DNA from 2 places in the Sutcliffiella sp. NPDC057660 genome. Region 2 is predicted to be linked to the other one. Evidence: a T-box and tRNA genes for the amino acid it is inferred to sense, from the RefSeq annotation. Region 2 holds a T-box; the other holds one or more tRNA genes.
What was found. The T-box of region 2 lies ahead of serS (serine--tRNA ligase). A T-box ahead of a tRNA ligase gene usually reads a tRNA of that ligase, here a tRNA-Ser.
Positions count from the first base shown of each region.

Region 1: it has a tRNA-Ser gene. The T-box ahead of serS (serine--tRNA ligase) is inferred to sense a tRNA for this amino acid. The anticodon was not compared.

Region 1 is NZ_JBHVHV010000028.1:22,885-34,328, forward strand. It holds gene ACFVAD_RS23270 (TraR/DksA C4-type zinc finger protein) at 1-16, shown strand, start outside; gene ACFVAD_RS23275 (lipase family protein) at 143-871, shown strand; gene ACFVAD_RS23280 (glycogen/starch/alpha-glucan phosphorylase) at 917-3,322, opposite strand; gene glgA (glycogen synthase GlgA) at 3,312-4,763, opposite strand; gene ACFVAD_RS23290 (GlgC family sugar phosphate nucleotidyltransferase) at 4,760-5,785, opposite strand; gene ACFVAD_RS23295 (glucose-1-phosphate adenylyltransferase) at 5,816-6,970, opposite strand; gene glgB (1,4-alpha-glucan branching protein GlgB) at 6,967-8,859, opposite strand; tRNA gene ACFVAD_RS23305 (tRNA-Glu) at 9,480-9,551, opposite strand; tRNA gene ACFVAD_RS23310 (tRNA-Ser) at 9,569-9,659, opposite strand; tRNA gene ACFVAD_RS23315 (tRNA-Asn) at 9,665-9,739, opposite strand; tRNA gene ACFVAD_RS23320 (tRNA-Ile) at 9,915-9,991, opposite strand; tRNA gene ACFVAD_RS23325 (tRNA-Gly) at 9,995-10,068, opposite strand; tRNA gene ACFVAD_RS23330 (tRNA-His) at 10,079-10,151, opposite strand; tRNA gene ACFVAD_RS23335 (tRNA-Thr) at 10,176-10,251, opposite strand; tRNA gene ACFVAD_RS23340 (tRNA-Phe) at 10,273-10,348, opposite strand; tRNA gene ACFVAD_RS23345 (tRNA-Asp) at 10,365-10,440, opposite strand; tRNA gene ACFVAD_RS23350 (tRNA-Met) at 10,444-10,520, opposite strand; tRNA gene ACFVAD_RS23355 (tRNA-Ser) at 10,567-10,659, opposite strand; tRNA gene ACFVAD_RS23360 (tRNA-Ile) at 10,675-10,751, opposite strand; tRNA gene ACFVAD_RS23365 (tRNA-Met) at 10,756-10,832, opposite strand; tRNA gene ACFVAD_RS23370 (tRNA-Ala) at 10,861-10,933, opposite strand; tRNA gene ACFVAD_RS23375 (tRNA-Pro) at 10,948-11,024, opposite strand; tRNA gene ACFVAD_RS23380 (tRNA-Arg) at 11,029-11,105, opposite strand; tRNA gene ACFVAD_RS23385 (tRNA-Leu) at 11,137-11,225, opposite strand; tRNA gene ACFVAD_RS23390 (tRNA-Gly) at 11,234-11,308, opposite strand; tRNA gene ACFVAD_RS23395 (tRNA-Leu) at 11,326-11,406, opposite strand; tRNA gene ACFVAD_RS23400 (tRNA-Lys) at 11,415-11,444, opposite strand, start outside.
Region 2 is NZ_JBHVHV010000032.1:3,595-15,038, forward strand. It holds gene ACFVAD_RS23860 (D-alanyl-D-alanine carboxypeptidase family protein) at 1-1,083, shown strand, start outside; gene pdxS (pyridoxal 5'-phosphate synthase lyase subunit PdxS) at 1,317-2,201, shown strand; gene pdxT (pyridoxal 5'-phosphate synthase glutaminase subunit PdxT) at 2,220-2,795, shown strand; T-box leader at 2,863-3,100, shown strand; gene serS (serine--tRNA ligase) at 3,151-4,428, shown strand; tRNA gene ACFVAD_RS23880 (tRNA-Ser) at 4,525-4,617, shown strand; gene ACFVAD_RS23885 (deoxynucleoside kinase) at 4,762-5,430, opposite strand; gene ACFVAD_RS23890 (deoxynucleoside kinase) at 5,430-6,068, opposite strand; gene ACFVAD_RS23895 (glycosyl hydrolase family 18 protein) at 6,207-7,526, opposite strand; gene ACFVAD_RS23900 (cysteine hydrolase family protein) at 7,598-8,137, opposite strand; gene tadA (tRNA adenosine(34) deaminase TadA) at 8,220-8,717, shown strand; RNA gene ffs (signal recognition particle sRNA large type) at 8,817-9,081, shown strand; gene dnaX (DNA polymerase III subunit gamma/tau) at 9,246-10,940, shown strand; gene ACFVAD_RS23920 (YbaB/EbfC family nucleoid-associated protein) at 10,974-11,300, shown strand; gene recR (recombination mediator RecR) at 11,311-11,444, shown strand, end outside.

The DNA.
Region 1 (11,444 bases), on a different contig from region 2:
ATATACAGAAGGGTGAATATAAAAAAAGCAGAAGTGACACTTCTGCTTTTTTTATCGATAAATGTGCACCATTTTGGAAGCACTCAATACATTATCATAGACCACTATCACGATTTTTGTTGTAAAGTGAGGGATATGACAAATGTATACCCGAGATATCCTTTCTAAGGAATGGGCTGTTTTTTTGGCGGAGTGCTGCCAGATGGCTTATGACCAATACCTCCAGAACGGGATATTTTCCGTTCCATATGGTTTTAAAGTGGTGAAAGAATTTAAAGGTGTTTCTTTTCATAGTCTGGAATGGTTTGGGTTCATTATGGAATCGGATGAAACCGTCATCGTTGCTTTCAGAGGCACTCAAACAGACCCTGATTGGATCTCTGATGCAGAAATCTACCAGGAAGCATTTCCGTATTGTCCCGCAAAACCACTTGTCCACGGCGGCTTCCTCTCCATCTATGAATCCTTCCGAAAGGATGTCCTGGATGGCTTGGCCCCTCTATCCAAAGATAAAACACTTTTTATCACCGGCCACAGTCTGGGCGGGGCGCTTGCAGCACTTCATGCGCTGGATTGCTCCATTAATTCCAATTTTTCTTCCATCTATATGTACAGCTATGCTGCTCCGAGAGCGGGAAATCCTTCTTTTGCAAAAGAGTTCAATCAACATGTACCAGCCTCCATCCGCTTTGTAAATCTTGCGGATATCGTTCCTTTTGTCCCGCCAACCAAAGTGACAGGACCCATTTCCAAGAAGACTTGGCACTACAAACATACTCTTACTCCATCCCAATTCCTGCTACGCAAAGGCTCCATTGTAAAGAATCACAGCATCGAAACGTATATTGAAGCGATGAAGACGAAGCTTTGATCATTCCGAAGACAATAAAAGGAAGAGCAACAATGCTCTTCCTTTTTACTTCCGACTAAAACTCGGTTCCAATCCCCAAATCTCATCTGCATACTGTTTAATTGTCCGATCACTGGAGAAGAAACCTGAATGCGCGATATTCTTCGCACTCATTGTCAGCCAAGCATTCCGTTCACGGTAGGCATTATCCACCCTCTCCTGGGCATCAATGTAGGATGCGAAATCCTTCAGTACAAAATATTCATCATTTTGCATCAGTAGGCTGTCATGAATTGGTTCGAAGTGATCATCCACATCGGGAAAGTAGCCGTTTATCAACTGCTCCAATATTTGTTGAATCCGCTTATCATGATGGTAGTACTCACTCGAACGGTAGCCTCCATTTTGATAATAGTTAAGCACCTGTTCTGCTGTAAGCCCAAAGATGAACATATTCTCCTCGCCTACCTCTTCCTTGATTTCAATATTGGCTCCATCCAAAGTTCCGATCGTCAAGGCACCGTTCATCATAAATTTCATGTTACCTGTACCTGAGGCCTCTTTACTGGCTGTAGAGATCTGCTCACTCACATCGGCTGCCGGGAAAATGTCCTCGGCAAGCGACACCCGATAATTCTCTAAGAAGACCACCTTCAAGCGGCCACCAATGGCAGGATCATTATTCACTTTATCCGCCAAGGAATTGATCAGCTTAATGACACGCTTTGCATAATAGTAACCAGGTGATGCCTTCGCACCAAAAATAAAGGTACGTGGATGAATGTGAAAGCCGTTATCCTCTTTTAAACGGTTATAGAGATACATGATATGAAATACATTCAGCAGCTGGCGCTTATAGGCGTGAAGCCTTTTAACCTGAACATCAAAGATGCTATCGGGATCTATGATCATCCCGGTCTGCTTTCTGATTCTCTCACCAAGAATTAGCTTTCGTTCCCTTTTCACCCTATCCAGCTTCTCATGAAAGGCGGAATCGTTTGCATAAACTTCAAGCTGACGAAGCTGTGTGGGATCCTTGATCCAGCCTGTTCCAATCGTATCCTGTATCAATTGAGTCAACTGAGGATTGGCCTTTAATAGCCAACGCCGATGGGTGATCCCATTTGTCTTATTATTGAACTTCTCCGGAAAGGCTTCATAAAATAAACGCATTTCCCGATTCTTTAGTATTTCTGTGTGGATTTTTGCTACTCCATTCACACTAAAACTGCCGACAATGGCTAGATGGGCCATTTTCACAAGGCCATGTGCAAGGATCGCCATTTCCTCGATGCGATGCCAATCCCCAGGGTACTTTTTCCATAGCTCTGCACAATAGCGCTCATTTATCTCTTCTACAATCATATATATCCTTGGCAGCAAAGGCTGGAATATGGATACCGGCCATTTCTCCAGTGCTTCGGAAAGGGTCGTATGGTTGGTATAGGAGATGGTTTGTGACGTGATCTTCCACGCCTGCTCCCAGCTCATATCCTCTTCATCCAACAATATTCTCATCAACTCAGGGATGGCAAGTACAGGATGCGTATCATTGATATGGATATTCACTCTTTTATGGAAATCTACCAAACTACCATTCTTTTTACGATACGAACGCACAATGCTTCCAATGCTCGCTGCCACTAAGAAATACTGCTGCTTCAAGCGCAATATTTTCCCTTCATCATGCGTATCATCGGGATAAAGGAATTCCGATACAGCCTCTGTGTCCCGCTTATATTGCATGATGTCCTTATTTGTCGGGAAAGGGGCAGGCTCCGCACTCCATAGACGCAGCATGTTTACTGTGCTGGTCTGGTATCCGATAACAGGCATATCATAGGGAACTGCAGTAATCGCTTCTCCCTTTGCATGTCTGAATTTTTGTCTGTCCCCTTCCAAGTAAGTCTCCACCCTGCCCCAGAAATGCACTTCCACCGCTTGGTCAGGTTTTCTTACCTCCCAGACATTTCCGTGTCTCAGCCACTGCTCCGGCAATTCCACTTGGTAGCCATCCACAAATTTCTGGTCAAACAATCCATGTTTATACCTGATACCGCAGCCATGTCCTGGCAGGTTTAATGAAGCCAATGAGTCCAGGAAGCATGCAGCCAATCGTCCGAGTCCACCGTTACCAAGACCTGCATCCGCTTCAATCTCCTCGATGGCTGACAGTTCAAGGCCAAGTTCCTTCAACCCGTCCTCCACGACTTGCTGGATCCCTAAATTCAATAGGTTATTTCCTAGAAGCCTTCCCAAAAGAAACTCAATGGAAAGATAGTATACCTGCTTTTCGTTGGCAGCACGATTACGTTCATTTGTCGCAATCCAATCGGAGCTTATGTATTCGCGCACCATATTGCCGAGTGTATGATAATGATCTCGTGAAGTGGATTCCTGAAAGCTTTTTCCGTACATACTCTCAAGCTTTTTCAAAAATGATGCCTTAAACTTTTCCTTGTTAGAGAACATGTACTCCGCTCCTCGCAATCAATGTTGAATATAGCTGATTATATTTAAAAGCGGACTTGGCCCAGCTGTAGTCGCGCTCCATGGCTTCTTTCATGATACCGCCCCAAACTTCCGGCTGCTCATAGAACGTGATGGCACGTCTGATGGTATTAAGCATGTCATGGGCGTTGAAATTAGTAAAGCTGAAGCCATTCCCTTCAAGAGTTGATTCATCGTAGGAATGCACCGTATCATTCAAGCCGCCCGTTTCACGTACAATCGGAATGGTCCCGTACCTGAGGGCAATCAATTGTCCCAATCCACAAGGTTCAAACTGGGAAGGCATGAGGAACATATCAGCACCTGCGTATATCTGGTGAGCCAGTGCCTCATCAAATCCGATGAAGGTCCTTACTTTTTCAGGATAATGATAAGACAATTCACGGAAATAATGTTCGAACCTGCGATCTCCTGTTCCCAATATCACCACCTGTACATCATTCTCAAGTACTTCATGCAACACTCTCGTCACAAGGTCCAACCCTTTTTGCTTTGTCAGGCGACTAACCATTGCAATGATGGGAATATCCTCTTTAACGGGCAATCCACAGAGATTCTGGAGCGCCTGTTTGTTAACTTTTTTATCCTTAGGTTTGGATGCATGATAAGTTGCTGCTATATGCTCATCCGTTTCTGGATTATACATCTCATCATCAATTCCATTAATAATCCCAATCAGATCATCACCGCGAAAGCGCAATACGCCATCCAGCTTCTCACCAAAATAAGCGGTTTGGATTTCATCTTTATACGTGGGACTTACCGTTGTAATCAGACCGGAAGAAACTAGTGCAGCCTTCATGAAATTGACATTCCCATAAAACTCAAGCTGGTCTGTTGTGAATAAATGCTCCTCAATTCCCAGCAGATCCTGCAGGATACCCTTAGGGAATACACCCTGAAATTGGAGATTATGAATAGTAAATACACTTTGAATATGCTCAAAGCGAGGATTTTTCCGGTATTCATTTTCAAGCAGGAAATTAACCATTCCCGTGTGCCAATCATGGCAATGAATAACATCAGGGACAAAATCGATGGCTGTCATACTTTCCAAAACCGCCCTGCAGAAAAAGGAATAGCGCTCCCCATCGTCAAAATGACCGTACAAGGAATCGCGCTTAAAATAATACTCATTGTCAATGAAATAGTAGGTGACATTATCCAGAACCAATTTTTCAATCCCACAATATTGATGTCTCCAGCCAACATCCACATAGGTGGTCTGGATTCGCTTCATTTTCTTCCTGTATGGTTCCGGGATCTGTCCATACTTAGGCAGGATCACTCTTACATCCGTGCCCAGCTTTTTCAATTCCTTAGGCAATGCTCCCGCAACATCGCCTAAGCCACCAGATTTTACAAACGGGACACATTCCGATACGACAAACAAAACCTTCACGAATTCATCAGAGCTCCTTGTACGGTACCTTTTCTTACTAGAAATGGAGAATCAAGTTTACCTGTTATAGCCGTACCATCTTCCACCTTTACATCTTTGTCTAGAATGACTGAATCTAAAACACAATTCGATCCGATAACCCCTTTTTGCATGACTATACTATTTTTGATGACGGTTCCTTTGCCTACTTTCACACCTCGGAAAATGATACTATTTTCCACATGCCCTTCAATGATGGCACCATTGGCTATCATGCAGTTCTTAACAAAGGCATCCTTGCCATAGCTTGTCGGCGGCTCATCCTTGACCTTTGTGAGGATGGGCTGTTTCTTCATAAACACTTGCTGCCATACAGTAGGATTCAACAATTCCAAGCTATGCTTATAATAGCTTTCAATTGAATCAATAACAGCAGCATAACCAGTAAATTCATAGTTACAGACTTTATACCCGCTGTTCATATCGTCCACTACATCCATGATGCTTCCATAACCATTTTTTTCATAGTTCATAAAAAGCTTTACCAGCAAATCCTTTTCTAGAATAAATATGTCCATGGATTCTTCCTGATGAAGAACATGTGTAATATCACAGCGGTTATTCAAATGGCGCTCAAGCATCACCTTGAAATTCATATTGCAAACCGTATAGCTGTTTGAGATAACCACATACTTCTGCGTACTTCTCAAGAAGAAATCCTCATTCTCCTTGAAATGCTGAAATGATCCTGTATTTCCGTCCACTTCTCCAACCGAACTTGGGAAAAAGAATAAGCCGTCACGTTTACGGTCCAGATCCCATTGCTTGCCTGAACCTAGATGGTCCATCAGAGAACGGTACTGAAACCTGGGGAAGATTGCCACACTTTGAATTTCCGAGTTTACCATATTTGATAATACAAAATCGATCAGGCGATAACGGCCTCCAAACGGAACAGCAGCGATTGATCTCTTTAACGTAAGCTCCTTCATCTCTTCATTGTGAATGGTCGCATCAATGATTCCGAGCATAGATTTATTCATGATTCTCATCCTTCCTTTGGCGTATTCTAATTATGATATAGAGAAAATCCCTTTTTCCATCATTTCTTCCGTAACCAAAATGATTTCATCTTCATTTTTTTCGGGGCATATGACAACTCCGTCCGGGATTACCAGTCCGGAAGGTACGATCGCCTTATTGATATAGACATTTTCACCAATCACCGCATCCGGCATCAGGACAGAGTTTTGAATAACGGAATTTTTCCCTACCTTCACTCCCTGGAAAAGGACAGAATGATCGATCTTCCCTTCGATGAAGCAGCCTTCATTGACAAGGGAATCATTTACATCCGCACATGGAGCAATATATTGAGGAGGCTGGTTTGGGTTGACTGAATAAACACGCCAGTCATATTCAAACAAGTTCAGCTCGCACTCCTCTTTTAAGAGATCCATGTTGGCTTCCCATAAGCTTTTTACTGTTCCGACATCCTTCCAATAGCCTTCGAAAGGATAGGCTACCAATCTCTTATTCTCTTCAAGCAGCAAAGGAATGACATCCTTTCCAAAATCATGGCTCGAATCCGGATTACGATCATCCATCTCAAGATATTCCTTCAGAACGGACCATTTGAAAATATAGATTCCCATGGATGCAAGATTGCTTTTCGGGTTGGCCGGCTTCTCATCGAATTCCACCACTTCGAGCTTTTCATTCGTGTTCATGATTCCAAAGCGGCTTGTTTCCTCCCAAGGAACCTCCACCACTGATATGGAAACATCCGCATCCTTCTTAATATGATAATCCAGCATTTCAGCGTAGTTCATTTTATATATATGGTCACCGGATAGGATAAGCACATACTCAGGCTCATACTGCTTTAAGTAGTTCAGGTTCTGATAAATGGCACTCGCGGTACCTGTATACCATTTCACACCGGAGGATTCAGTATATGGAGGCAGAACGGTCACGCCGCCATTTTTGCGATCCAGATCCCACGCACTCCCAATTCCGATATAGGAATTCAATACAAGTGGCTGATATTGTGTCAAAACGCCAACCGTATGAATCCCGGAGTTTGTGCAGTTGCTTAATGCAAAATCAATGATTCGATATTTCCCACCGAAAGGGACAGCAGGTTTTGCAAGTGTTTTAGTCAAGGAACTTAATCGGCTTCCTTTTCCTCCTGCCAGTAACATTGCTACACATTTATTCTTCATCATCTCCCATTACTCTCCCCTCGAATTTTCCTAGGACGCCACATGCTTACTCCATACGGCGCAACATTGACCATCATATGAAACTCCTTGCCGTGATATGCACCTTCCTGCGAACTAATCACCTCAGTATTTCTGATACCTGTTCCACCATACTGTATGTGATCGGATTGGAACACCTCTTCATAATCCGCTAAAAGTGGAACACCAATTTTATACTGCTCATATGATGCTCCGGTAAAATTACATAAGACCACCAGTGTATCCGATTGCTTCTTTCCTTTTCGAATAAAGGAGAATATGCTTTGATCCCGATTATCTGCATCAATCCACTCAAATCCATCAGGTGAATGATCCAGTTCAAATAAAGCCCTTTGACTATGGTAGAAGGCAAGCAGATCTTTTACATAAAGATTCATCTGCTGATGTGTTTCATACTCTTCAAGCAGGAACCAGTCGAGCTGCTCGAGGTCCTTCCATTCATCAAACTGGCCAAATTCACTTCCCATGTATAGCAGCTTTTTACCTGGATGGGCGACCAGAAAAGCATACAATAGCCTCAACTGCTTGAACTTATCCTGGTATTCTCCTGGCATCTTATTCAATAAAGATCTCTTCCCATGGACTACTTCGTCATGGGAAAAAGGCAAAATAAAATTCTCTGAAAAGGCATAGACAATGGAAAAGGTGACCTTGTCATGCAAATGCTTTCTTTGCTCGGGAGGAGCCTCCATAAACGAGAGAATGTCATTCATCCAACCCATATTCCATTTGTAGTTAAACCCAAGTCCTCCTATAGAAGTAGGAGAGGTAACCAAAGGCCAATCCGTTGAATCCTCCGCAATCATCAGTGCGCTGTAGTCGAATTCAAAAACCGCTTCATTCAGCTTTTTCAAAAATTCCTGTGCAAAAGGATTCGCATGGACTTCCTGCGTATTAGGCCAATACAGCATATTGGCAACAGCGTCGACCCGGAAGCCGTCCACATGGAAATGCTCCATCCAAAACATCGCATTGGAAATCAGGAAGCTTCTGACCTCCGGCTTCCCCAAATCGAAATTGGCAGTCCCCCATACCTCATTTTCCCGGTCATTGTAGGCTTGATACTCAAATGTTGGAGTGCCATCAAACATGGACAGCCCATGCGCATCCTTACAGAAGTGTCCAGGTACCCAGTCCAGTATTACCCCGATATCCTCCTGATGGCAGGCATCAATAAAAGCCATTAGCTCACGCGGAGTGCCATAGCGGCTCGTAGCGGCATAATAACCTGTCCCCTGATATCCCCAAGATCTGTCATAAGGATGCTCAATCAATGGCAACAACTCTATATGAGTAAATTTATGCTCTTTCACATAGGGGATCAATTCTTCTATAAGCTCCAAATACGAGTATAGCTCTCCGTTTTCCTTCTTTTTCCATGATCCCATATGTAATTCATAAATGAACATCGGCTTCTCATACACTAGCTTTCTCTTTTTTCGTCTACGCCAGTTTTGATCCTTCCACTTGTATCCTTCCAAGTCATAGACAATGGAAGCAGTCTTAGGACGTACCTCTGCATGAAATGCAAATGGGTCAGACTTATGTAACACTTCCCCTTCATTTGTCACTATTTCATATTTGTAAAGGTGACCAGTTAGCTCTTCTGGCAATTGAATACTCCAGACACCCTCATTATTAAGTTTTTCTAATACGTATTCTTTCCCATTCCAATCATTGAACGTCCCAATCAGCCTGACCGCCGTTGCATGAGGTGCCCAGACTGTAAATCTGGTGCCGACAACCTTTTTCCGGTGCTTTATTACATGTGCACCAAACAGCTCATAGCTCTTATACAATGTCCCTTCATGAAATAGGTGCAGCTGAAAATCAGTGGCGCTCGTTGCAATCAATATCGTCACCCTTTCGGAATAGTTTCAAAAAGATTATTGTTATACTTTACTATTCTCTTTTTTAAACCATTCTCCTTTTTACGACAAGGACCAATCGTTAGACACAAAATTGCAAAATTCACAATATATTGTTATTTTGTCGAAAATACGCTATATCAGGGAAACCGCTTCCATTACCATCCCTCCAGAGTTCTTGATATGACTGGATAAATGTAAGGGTTTACAATAAAGAAAATATGACAGGATATTCGATTCTTTTATAAGGGAATTTGTCGAAAAGTTTTTAGTGGAAAAGAAGGTTGAATAAATGTGGAAGCGATTTCATCTTAAAAGTTATATAAAAATAATAAAAATATTATTTGAATTTTGGTTTTGTCGGAGAGTCTATGGGGTATAAAAGTAAGTTAGAAGAAGTTTCTTTTGGGAGATTAGGAGAGGCTGATTTAGGATGGATTTGATTTTCTGATAATGCTCATAATCAGAAAATCCGTGTTCCACAAATTATATAAGACCAAATGATCATATTTTGCACTACGACGAAAAGAGAAGAATGGCTTTTTCAAACAAATTCGCACAATAAAAAAAGCCATGATATTTATAAAAATACCACAACTTTTTGATGACCCGTACGGGATTCGAACCCGTGTTACCGCCGTGAAAGGGCGGTGTCTTAACCGCTTGACCAACGGGCCGCATGATTGAGTTTTGATGGCGGAGAAGGAGGGATTTGAACCCTCGCGCCGCTTACACGACCTACACCCTTAGCAGGGGCGCCTCTTCAGCCACTTGAGTACTTCCCCGAATATGGCTCCACCAGTAGGATTCGAACCTACGACCCTTCGGTTAACAGCCGAATGCTCTACCGCTGAGCTATGGTGGAACGGTACATAAATTACTTTTACGAACAAATTGACCACTTACGCCGAACGTCCCGATTTCGGGATGATTAATCACGATGCTGCTCAATCGGTACGCTGTAGAATCTCTAGGAAGCTTATTCGAGCGTGCTCTACCGCTGAGCTATGGTGGAACGGTACATGGAACATAGTTAGTAATGGTGGGCCTAAGTGGACTCGAACCACCGACCTCACGCTTATCAGGCGTGCGCTCTAACCAGCTGAGCTATAGGCCCATATGGAGCGGGTGATGGGAATCGAACCCACGACATCAGCTTGGAAGGCTGAGGTTTTACCATTAAACTACACCCGCAAAAAAAAAGGGCGACTGATGGGAATCGAACCCACGAATGCCTGAACCACAATCAGGTGCGTTAACCACTTCGCCACAACCGCCATAATACTATTTTTTTGTAGAACTGGTGCCGGCGATAGGAGTCGAACCCACGACCTACTGATTACAAGTCAGTTGCTCTACCAACTGAGCTACACCGGCTAATGTTCGTTAATCTAAAAATGGTGGCTCGGGACGGAATCGAACCGCCGACACATGGATTTTCAGTCCATTGCTCTACCAACTGAGCTACCGAGCCACTATTAAATTAAAAATGGCGGTCCCGACCGGGATCGAACCGGCGATCTCCTGCGTGACAGGCAGGCATGTTAACCGCTACACCACGGGACCAATTGGTTGCGGGGACAGGATTTGAACCTGCGACCTTCGGGTTATGAGCCCGACGAGCTACCGGACTGCTCCACCCCGCGACAATAAAAGTAATACATATAAAATTCTCACCATTCTTATAAAAAATGGAGGAGGAAGAGGGATTCGAACCCCCGCGGGTTTTGACACCCCTGTCGGTTTTCAAGACCGATCCCTTCAGCCAGACTTGGGTATTCCTCCATATATAAGAATTTCTGGTGGACCTTGTAGGACTCGAACCTACGACCGGACGGTTATGAGCCGTCTGCTCTAACCAGCTGAGCTAAAGGTCCTTTTTGGTAGCGGCGGAGGGAGTCGAACCCACGACCTCACGGGTATGAACCGTACGCTCTAGCCAGCTGAGCTACACCGCCAAAAAAGTGAAGTTTATATTTCTATAAGTGGAGCCTAGCGGGATCGAACCGCTGACCTCCTGCGTGCAAAGCAGGCGCTCTCCCAGCTGAGCTAAGGCCCCAAACAAAATCTTAATGGTCGGGAAGACAGGATTCGAACCTGCGACCCCTTGGTCCCAAACCAAGTGCTCTACCAAGCTGAGCTACTCCCCGTAAATGGCGCGCCCGAGAGGACTCGAACCCCTAACCTTTTGATCCGTAGTCAAACGCTCTATCCAATTGAGCTACGGGCGCTTATAAAAGTTATTTTGTATCTGCAAAATTCTGGTGCCGAGGACCGGAATCGAACCGGTACGGTAGTCACCTACCGCAGGATTTTAAGTCCTGTGCGTCTGCCAGTTCCGCCACCCCGGCAAGTCTGTTGGAGCGGAAGACGGGATTCGAACCCGCGACCCCCACCTTGGCAAGGTGGTGTTCTACCACTGAACTACTTCCGCTTCTTATAAAATTACAATGCGGGTGAAGGGACTCGAACCCCCACGTCAAAGACACTAGATCCTAAGTCTAGCGCGTCTGCCAATTCCGCCACACCCGCAAGATAAATGGTGTGCCATGAAGGACTCGAACCTTCGA
Region 2 (11,444 bases):
GTAACTGAATATGTTCATACGATTTCTCAAGATACCAGTTTATCGAACGTTCCATTGCGCAGAGATGGAACTTACAATGCAAGGGAACTGTATGAGGCGATGGCCATCTACTCAGCAAACGGAGCAACGATTGCACTGGCTGAAATGGTTGCTGGTTCCGAAGAAGCATTTGTTGTTAAAATGAATGAAAAAGCAGAAGAATTAGGTTTGAAAGATTATAAATTTGTAAATACAACCGGCCTGAACAATGCAGATCTATACGGGATGCACCCAGCAAACACTGCTGCTGATGAAGAAAATGTGATGTCAGCGCGTGCCACAGCCAAGCTTGCATTTCATTTGCTAAAGGATTTCCCGGAACTTCTGGAGACTTCAAGCATCGACAAGAAAGTATTCCGCGAAGATACGGAAGACAGAATTGAAATGTCCAACTGGAACTGGATGATCCCTACCCTTGTAAAGGGATATGAAGGTGTTGATGGTATCAAGACCGGGTACACGGACTTTGCCGGGTATTCATTCACCGGTACGGTAGAGAAGGACGGCATGCGTTTTATTTCCGTGGTAATGAATGCGAAGAATGAAAGCGGGAATCCGGATGTGGAAGCGCGCTTTGACGAAACAAGAAAATTATTCGATTATGGTTATGCAAACTTCACGGTAAAAGAAATCTACCCTTCCAACTATCAAATTGATGAACATTCTAACTTGAAAGTAGTAAAAGGGAAAGAGAAGAATGTGGAAGTTGCAACAAGTGAACCACTTAATGTATTGGTGAAACGTGGCGAAGAAGAGAAATTTGAGCCGATATATGTGTTTGATGAAAAGGTAGTAAACAAAAAGAAAGAAATCACTGCTCCTATCGAAAAAGGGGCAAAGGTTGGATATCTCACAGTCGAATATACTGGGGAAGATAAGACCGGCTACCTATTTGAAGAAAATAAAAGTGGTGCACAGGCTGATGTTGTGACAACAGAAGCTGTGGAGAAAGCCAATTGGTTCGTCCTGACGATGCGTGGTATTGGAGGATTCTTCGGAGACCTTTGGTCCACCATTGCCAGTTCCATCAAGGGACTGTTTTAATAAAATGTCTGACAGATAAGTGCAAAGAGACTACCAAGTCTTTCTGCACTTATTTTTTTATAAGGGGGACATGTGCCGGGCATACCGGGGCCGGGAAGATTTTCTTTACCCGAAAGAAATTTATTAGGATTTTTGTCGGAATTGAGGTAAAATAAAGGACGTGTAAGAAAATCATATGGACAAGTTCCATTTTATTTAAAACTATTTTAATCTACATACAGGGGGAATTCTCGATGACATTAACAGGTACTGATCGTGTAAAACGTGGAATGGCAGAAATGCAAAAAGGCGGCGTCATCATGGACGTTGTCAATGCGGAGCAAGCTAAGATCGCTGAGGAAGCTGGAGCAGTAGCGGTAATGGCATTAGAGCGCGTTCCTGCTGATATCCGTGCAGCTGGTGGAGTTGCTCGTATGGCAGATCCTACGATCGTGGAAGATGTAATGAAGGCTGTAACGATTCCGGTAATGGCTAAAGCACGTATCGGTCATATTGTAGAAGCACGTATTTTAGAAGCGATGGGTGTAGACTACATCGATGAGAGTGAAGTATTGACTCCTGCCGATGAAGAGTATCACTTGGACAAGCGCCAATATAAAGTACCTTTCGTTTGTGGTTGCCGTGATCTTGGTGAAGCTGCACGCCGTATCGGTGAAGGTGCTTCCATGCTTCGTACAAAAGGTGAGCCTGGTACAGGAAACATCGTGGAGGCTGTTCGCCACATCCGTAAAGTGAACGCACAAGTTCGTAAAGTGGTTGGAATGAACGAAGATGAATTGATGACAGAAGCAAAATTATTAGGAGCACCTTTTGAATTGCTTCTTGAAATTAAGCGCCTTGGCCGTCTGCCGGTAGTTAACTTCGCTGCTGGTGGTATTGCGACACCTGCAGATGCAGCATTAATGATGCAGTTAGGTTCTGATGGGGTATTTGTTGGATCCGGTATCTTCAAATCCGACAACCCGGCTAAATTTGCTCGTGCCATCGTGGAAGCGACTACTCACTACCAGGATTATGAGTTGATTGCCAGCCTATCCAAAGGTTTGGGTGCAGCAATGAAAGGCATCGAGATTTCTACACTATTACCTGAAAATCGCATGCAAGAGCGTGGCTGGTAAGTAAAGGAGTTTTGAATCATGGTGAAGGTTGGAGTCCTGGGACTTCAAGGTGCAGTTCGGGAGCATGTGAAATCGATCGAAGCATCTGGAGCAGAGGCAATTGTAGTAAAGAAAGTGGAACAGCTTGCTGAGATTGATGGTCTGATAATTCCCGGTGGGGAAAGCACGACCATGCGTCGTTTAATTGATAAATATTCCTTCATGGAGCCATTGCGCGAATTTGGCGCGAGTGGAAAGCCTGTTTTTGGTACTTGTGCAGGACTTATTCTCATTGCGAAGGAAATTGTCGGTTATGAGGAGCCGCATCTTGGTTTGATGGATGCCAAAGTGGAGCGTAATTCATTTGGCCGTCAAGTCGACAGCTTCGAGGCGGAACTTACGATTGCAGGCGTGGCCAATGACTTTGTAGGAGTCTTTATCCGTGCTCCACACATCGTGGAGGTTGGAGAGGATGTAGAAGTCCTTTGCAAGCATAATGGCCGCATTGTAGCAGCAAGACAAGGACAATTCCTTGGCTGTTCGTTCCATCCGGAATTGACGGACGATCACCGTATTACGCAGTATTTTGTTAATATGGTGAAAGAGTCTAAATAAAATAGTGTATAAAACTATTGCATGTAAGAGAAACTTGTAGTAAATTATTCGTTAACAAGAAAATATAGCCAAAGCGTTGAGAGGAAATAGTATCAGCTTGTTTTACTTTAGAGAGTCGGTGGCTGGTGAAAACCGATGTAGAGCACTTGAGAATCCATCCTTGAGCAGTGAACCGAATTACCTTTTTCAGGTATAGTAAGTCACTTCGGTAAGATTATTACCGTTATCGAATGAAGTGGGAAAAGGTTTTACATGCCTTTTTCAACAAGGGTGGCAACACGGGATATCAAACTCTCGTCCCTATATGGGGACGGGGGTTTTTTGTGTTTTCTTAAAAAAAGGAGGAATAGGAAAAATGTTGGATTTAAAACTATTGCGTGCCAATTTTGAAGAAATTAAAGGGAAGCTTACTCACCGCGGGGAAGACTTAACAGATCTTGACCGTTTTGAAGAGCTTGATGCGAAAAGAAGAGATTTGTTGGGTCAGACGGAACAACTAAAAAGCAAGCGTAATGAAGTATCCCAACAGATCGCTGTAATGAAGCGTGAAAAGCAGGATGCCGATCATCTGATCAAGGAAATGCGAGAAGTTGGAGACAAAGTTAAAGAGTTGGATGATGAGCTAAGAGGAGTAGAAGAGACATTGGATCTTTTACTGATGTCCATTCCGAATATCCCTCATGAGAGCGTACCTGTTGGGGAAACCGAGGATGACAATGTGGAAGTTCGTAAATGGGGCGAGGTTCCTGTTTTTGACCACGAAGTAAAAGCACACTGGGATATCGCAGATGAGTTGGGAATCCTGGACTTCGAACGTGCCGGCAAGGTAACTGGAAGCCGTTTTGTATTCTATCGCGGACTTGGTGCACGTTTGGAAAGAGCACTATTCAACTTCATGCTTGATTTACATGTTGATGAGCATGGGTACACGGAAGTGCTGCCTCCATATCTCGTAAATCGTGCAAGTATGACAGGGACCGGACAGCTTCCTAAGTTCGAGGAAGATGCTTTCCTGATTGAAAAAGAAGACTATTTCCTAGTTCCGACTGCTGAGGTTCCGATTACAAATATGCATCGGGATGAAATTCTGAGTGTGGATCAGCTGCCGATCAACTATGCAGCATTCAGTGCATGCTTCCGTTCTGAAGCGGGTTCTGCAGGACGTGATACTCGCGGTCTAATCCGCCAGCATCAATTCAATAAAGTGGAGCTTGTGAAGTTTGTAAAGCCGGAAGATTCTTATGAAGAGCTAGAAAAATTAACAGGTAATGCTGAGAAAGTATTGCAGCTTCTTGGACTGCCATACCGTGTGCTGAGCATGTGTACAGCAGACCTTGGATTTACAGCTGCGAAGAAGTACGACATTGAAGTATGGATTCCAAGTGCGGAGACATATCGTGAGATTTCTTCTTGCAGTAACTTTGAGAGCTTCCAGGCACGTCGTGCAGGTATTCGTTTCCGTCGTGATCCAAAGGGTAAACCTGAACATGTGCACACACTGAATGGTTCTGGACTGGCGATTGGCCGTACAGTTGCTGCCATCATCGAGAACTACCAGCAGGCTGATGGATCTGTAGTGATTCCTGAAGTATTGCGTCCATATATGGGTGGCAAGGAATTTTTGACTAAATAGTGAACAAATAAAGGGTGGGGAAAAAAATCTCCATCCTTTTCTTTTATTGCGTTGACAAGTTATTTTGAAATATGATATATTACTTTTTGTTGATACGGAGGAATACCCAAGTCCGGCTGAAGGGATCGGTCTTGAAAACCGACAGGGGTGTCAAAACCCGCGGGGGTTCGAATCCCCCTTCCTCCTCCATCGATTTATTTATAAAAGGTGATTTTACCTAAAGCGCATAAAATGGAGATTGTTCGTTACATTGGAGAAAGTAACGATTTTTTTATTGTCAAAGATGGAAGCGACGCCGTCTGAGACAATAAATAAGCCGCCTATATAGGCGGCTTATTTTTTTAGCAAAAGTGATTGCTTCATATGATGGGAGATCTTTTCTATGATCGGCTCAACTGAATTGGAATTACTCAAAACATCATATTCGTTGATATTTAAACGAAGTACAGGACATGCGTGAAAGCTGTTGATCCATTTTTCATAGCGTTCGTGCATTTCTTCCCAGTACGAGATTGGTGTTTGCTGTTCCATTGGACGTCCGCGTTCCTGGATTCTTCCGAGAATATCATCCAAGCTTCCTTCCAAATAGATCAAGAGGTCCGGATGAGGGAAATATGGTGTCATGACCATTGCCTCAAAAAGGCTTGTATAGGTTTCATAATCCACCTTCGTCATCGTCCCTTTTTCATAATGCATATTTGCGAAAATCCCTGTATCTTCATAAATGGAACGATCCTGAACGAAGCCTCCGCCATATTCGAAAATCTTCTTCTGATCCTTAAAGCGCTCCGCCAGGAAGTAGATCTGCAAATGAAAGCTCCAGCGTTCGAAATCCGCATAGAACTTGTCCAGATATGGATTTGTATCCACTTTTTCGAAAGAAGTACGAAAGCCTAGTGCGTTTGCTAAAGCGTTTGTCATGGTTGATTTTCCGACACCGACTGTTCCGGCAATCGTAATGACCGCATTGGAGGGGATGCCGTATTTTTCACGTAGATTCATTAAATGATAACTCCTTTTTTCAAGGTATCGCGCAATTGATTGAAGATTTTTTGCTTATCCTCTTCCCGCTGTATAAAATCTATTTCATCCCCATTGAAGCGTAAGATCGGGAGGGATGGGTATATCTGTTCTAGTCGATCCATTTCTTCATCATAATCCATACTAAGCTGTTGAAGATAAAGCGGGTCGATTTTCTTTTCGATATCTCTCCCACGCATTGCAATCCTACTTAATAAGGTATCCAAACTTGCATGCAAATAGATGATGACATTTGGTTTAGGCATATCCGATGTCAGGATGTCGTAGATTTGCAGGTATTTGTCATACTGTTTGTCCCTTAATGTACGCTTTGCAAAAATAAGATTCTTCATGATGTGGTAGTCCGATACAACCGGTGCCCCGTTCTGTAAATGAAGCCGATCGATATCTTCTAGCTGCTTATATCTATTGCACAGAAAAAACATTTCCGTCTGGAAACTCCACTCATCTATATCTTCATAGAATTTTCCGAGAAAAGGATTTTCGTCTACTATTTCTTTTAATAACTGATACTGGAACTCCTCTGCAATCTTCTTTGCAAGTGAGGTTTTTCCAACACCAATCGGCCCTTCAACTGTAATAAATGGTGTTGCTTGCATCCAATGAACCCCCTTAATTAAACCGAACACTCATCAATATTTTGACAGACATTTAACATTCTATCACAGATGATGTAAATATGGATTAGGAAATTATGAAAAAAAAGAGACTGAATACCATTTCAGCCTCCGAACTTTTTATCTATATGCTTGATGATACCACCGAGCTGTAGGGTTTTTAACCACATTGAAGTTATCGGTTATCAGGAGCCAATTTTGCGGGAAGGAGAGTCCGAGCTTCCAATAGCTGATGCCTCTCAGGTTCAATTCTTTTAACAAGTCAAACTTTGCTTGGATCGACCGGGCATCCTCAAACCAGACTTTATGTTCCTTCCCTTGTTTATCCCAATAATTGAAATGGGGTGCCTGTGCCTTCTCATCGTATTGAATGGCCGCATTATTATCACTGGCAAGCTGGATGGCTGCCTGAGGGCTGATCGCTTTGGCAAATTCACCGCCGGGTTTGAAGGGAAGCGTCCAGTCATATCCGTATAGGTTCTGTCCCATCATGATTTTATTCCCCGGCATTTCGGTCAATGCGTATTCAAGCACCTCTCTTACAGGCCCGATCGGCGAGACGGCCATAGGTGGTCCTCCGCTATAGCCCCATTCATACGTCATGATGATGACAAAGTCTACAATCTCACCGTGTGCTTTGTAGTCGTGGGCTTCATACCATTTCCCTTTTTGGTCTGCCTTTGTTTTTGGAGCCAAAGCGGTGGAAATGAGCCATCCTTCCTTTTTGAAACGGTCGCGTGCTTTTCGTAAAAACGTGTTATAGGCTTCCTTATCAGCCGGTCGCAGGAATTCGAAATCAAAATGGATATCCTTGAAGTTATATTTTTTTGCAGTTACTACCACGTTATCAAGAAACTTGTTTTGGACAGACATATTCGTCAATATAATCCGGCCGAGCTCATCACTGAAGCCGTCATCTTCAAGATTGGTGAGGACCATCATGAGTGTGACATTATTGGCCTCGGCTATTTGCTGGAAGTTGTTCAGTGGTGGTTCCTCAAGAGAACCGTCACGCTGTACACGAAAGCTGAATGGTGCGAGATAGGTCAGATAAGGAGCTGTATTCCTTGCACTTTGTTCGAGCTGAGGGGAAACCGTATTTCCTCTTGGCTCAATATATGCATTGATTTCCGCTTCCCGTTTGGATTGTGGTGGAATATAAAGTCTGAGGCCGGTGCGCAGGGGCTGATTGGCATTCAATTGGTTGACCCGTGCCAGGAGCTGTGGGGTTGTATTGAACCTCCTTGCTATGGAATCAAGTGTGTCGCCTTGCTGCACATAATAGAACCTTCCCACAATTGGAATTACGAGCGACTGCCCGATTACAAGATTATCTGGATTGGGCAATTCGTTTGCTTCTATTAAATCTTCAGGGGTCGTAGCATAAGCCTGCGAAATCCCGTAGATTGATTGTCCTTGCCTAACGACATGAATTTGCATGGTTCGTCCCTCCTATTCATCATCCTTTATCAATGTATGAGAATAGTGAGGGAAACATGCAAGGAGGTTCTTTACTGCTTCAACAATGCATCTGTCGTATATATGGAGGCCTTCAGGACATTCCTCATCATCGTGATTGCATATTCATTATCCTCGTCTGCCGTAGAAGCGATGGCATCTGTTGGTACAAGAAGCTTTATCTCTCGCATATATGCGTCATTTGCAGTAAAAAGGACGCATATATTTCCGGCAATACCTGTCAGAATGAGAGAGTTTACTCCAAGCTGGGACAAAAGTGTATGTAACGCAGTGCCAAAAAAAGCAGAGTGCTTCGGTTTGATCAGAAAATAGTCATCCCCCTCTGGGCAGAGGTTTTCAATGATGCTTTTACTAAGTGGATTATTGCATTTCTCCATAATCTTGTTATAGTCTGCCTGCCATAGCTGATAATGATCGTTTACATAGATGATTGGAAGACCGTTCGCCTTCATGTATTTTTTTAGTTTTAAAATGTTAGGCGCAATGGCAACGGTTTTCTTAGCCAGTGTTTTTCCGTGCTTAAACTGAAAATCATTGATAATATCTATAATAAGTAATGCCGTATGCTCCAAGTATTATCACCTCATGCAGATTAGTCTATGGAATTGGGGTCAAGAATATAAACAAGCTTGTAAAAAGAAAGGAATCCGGGGTATGCAGGAAAAAACCGATGAATGGTTCATGAAACTGGCAATAGAAGAAGCAAAAAAAGCGGAAGGGTTGGCGGAAGTACCGATCGGAGCGGTAATAGTTCTGGATGGAGAGGTCATTGCAAGGGGCCATAACTTGAGGGAGACGACTCAGAGATCCATCACCCATGCCGAAATACTGGCTATCGATGAAGCATGCAAGCAGCTGGGTACATGGAGGTTGGAGAATACCACCCTTTATGTCACGCTCGAGCCATGTCCGATGTGTGCGGGCGCAATAGTTTTATCGCGAGTGCAAAAGGTCGTGTACGGTGCCATTGATCCGAAAGCAGGTTGCGCCGGTACTTTAATGAACCTGTTGGAGGAACCACGATTTAATCACCAGACCGAAATAGTGAGTGGGGTATTGGAGGAAGAGTGTGGGGCTCTCCTTTCAGATTTTTTCAGAAAGCTTCGTCAGGAAAAGAAGGAGAAAAAGAAGCAGTCGAAAAACGGATCCTAATATTTTACAGTTGGTTATGGTTGCAATTTCTCCTTTTTTCCCTTATACTAAATAATGCGTCGGACATAAAGACGCACGAACCTTTTGGTTTTAATTTTGTCGTGCTAAGCGGGGAGGTAGCGGTGCCCTGAACTCGCAATCCGCTCTAGCGAGGCTGAATCCCTTCTCGAGGTTAGCAGGCTGTAGGGTCTGCCTTAAGTAAGTGGTGTTGACACCTGGGTCCTGCGCAATGGGAACCCGTGAACCATGTCAGGTCCGGAAGGAAGCAGCATTAAGCGGACTCTCTCATGTGCCGCAGGGTTGCCTGGGTCGAGCTAACTGCTTAAGTAACGCTTATGGTGGCTAATCGACAGAAGGTGCACGGCAGTTATAAATAGTCATTCAAACTCACTCTATTGCAGGGTGGGTTTTTTTGCTGTCTATTTATTCTTTTTGCGAAAATAAATCAAGCCTTTTCATGTTTGCTTTTGAAATTGAATCCATTTCTACGGTATAATGGAAAGGATAAGAAAGAAGGAGGGCATATTGGTGGCATATCAAGCTTTATATCGTGTTTTTCGACCACAGCTTTTTCAGGATGTCGTGGGACAGGAACATATAACCAAAACCTTACAAAACGCCCTGCTTCAACAGAAGTTCTCCCATGCCTATCTTTTTTCAGGCCCAAGAGGAACCGGAAAAACAAGTGCGGCAAAGATTTTAGCAAAGGCTGTGAACTGCGAACACGCACCTGTTGCAGAGCCTTGTAACGAATGCCCCTCCTGCAGGGGAATCACAGATGGATCCATATCAGATGTAATGGAAATAGATGCGGCCTCCAATAACGGGGTCGATGAAATCCGTGATATCAGGGACAAGGTGAAATATGCACCGAGCGCGGTCAAGTATAAAGTATATATCATAGATGAAGTACATATGCTTTCCATCGGAGCCTTCAACGCCTTATTAAAAACGCTGGAAGAGCCTCCGAAACACGTGATTTTCATTCTGGCTACAACCGAGCCGCATAAAATCCCGCTGACCATCATATCGCGTTGTCAGCGATTTGATTTCAGAAGAATTACCGCTGAATCCATTGTCGGCAGGTTGGAAACCGTGCTGAAAGCCCAGGAGATCGAAAGTGAGCCTCATGCTCTTGCCGTGATAGCGAGAGCGGCTGAGGGTGGGATGCGTGATGCCTTGAGTCTGATGGACCAGGCCATCTCCTTCAGCGACGGGATCCTAACCGTACAGGATGCCCTTTCCATCACAGGATCTGTCTCTCAGACGTTTCTGACCGATCTGGTAAAAGCCCTGCATCAAAAGAATGTCGCGGATGCTTTGGATTCCCTGAATTCCGTTTTCCGGTCAGGCAAGGATCCTTCAAGATTTTTGGAGGATTTGATTTTCTATTATCGGGATATGCTGCTCTATAAAACTGCCCCAAGGCTCGAGCAGATCCTGGATAGAGTGCAGGTCGATGAGGGATTCAGGACATTTGCGGAGGAAATCCCTTCTGAGACCATCTATGAAACGATCGATATACTCAATAAGAGCCAGCAGGAGATGAAGTGGACCAATCATCCACGGATCTATCTTGAGGTGGCAATTGTGAAACTCTGTCAGCTTGAGGGTTCTTCGAAGGAAGCGGCAGATCAAGATCAGGTGAATATCCTCATGAAGAAAATCACCTTGCTGGAAAATAAGGTGAAAGAATTATCTTCGGGTAAACTGGTCGAAGCCAACCAAGCGGCGACAGCTGCAGCCAAAACACCTGCAAGATCTGGTGGAGGATCACGTAATGGGTTCAAACCGGCAGTCGGGCGTATCCAGGAAGTGCTGAAAACTGCTACAAGAGGCGATTTGGAAAGCATAAAAGGCAGCTGGGCTCAGTTATTGGAGACGCTTCGGAAGCAGAACAGGGTGTCCCATGCGGCTTTATTGACAGATAGTGAGCCGGTTGCTGCTTCCAACCAGGCTTTTGTGTTAAAATTCAAGTATGAGATACATTGCAAGATGGCATCTGATGACCAGGTAAAGCAGAATCTGGAGCAGATCCTGATGGAGCTTACCGGAAAATCCTTCGATATGCTGGCTGTACCTGAAACGGAGTGGCAGCAGATTCGGGAGGACTTCATCCGAGGCCAGAAAGATGAGACCGGTGGAGACCGGCAGGAAGAGGACCCATTTATTGAAGAGGCCAAGAAATTGGTAGGTCCTGAGCTGATTGAAATAAAAGAATAAACCATTAACCAATATTAGGAGGAATGACTTATGATGCGTGGTGGCGGAATGGGTAACATGCAAAAAATGATGAAACAAATGCAAAAAATGCAAAAGGATATGGCGAAAGCGCAAGAGGAACTAGCTGAAAAGACAATTGAAGGTACTGCTGGCGGCGGTATGGTTACGGTTGTAGTAAACGGCCAGAAAGAAATCATTTCTGTGAATATTAAAGAGGAAGTAGTAGACCCGGAAGATATCGAAATGCTGCAAGATCTAGTACTGGCTGCTACAAATGATGCCTTGAAGAAAATGGAGGAGTTGACTAACGATACAATGGGTCAATTCACCAAAGGGTTAAACATGCCAGGACTTTTCTAGGAGGACTTTTATGCACTATCCTGAGCCTATATCAAAGCTGATTGACAGCTTTATGAAATTGCCGGGTATCGGCCCGAAAACGGCCGCACGTCTGGCTTTTTTCGTATTGAATATGAAAGAAGACACCGTATTGGACTTTGCGAA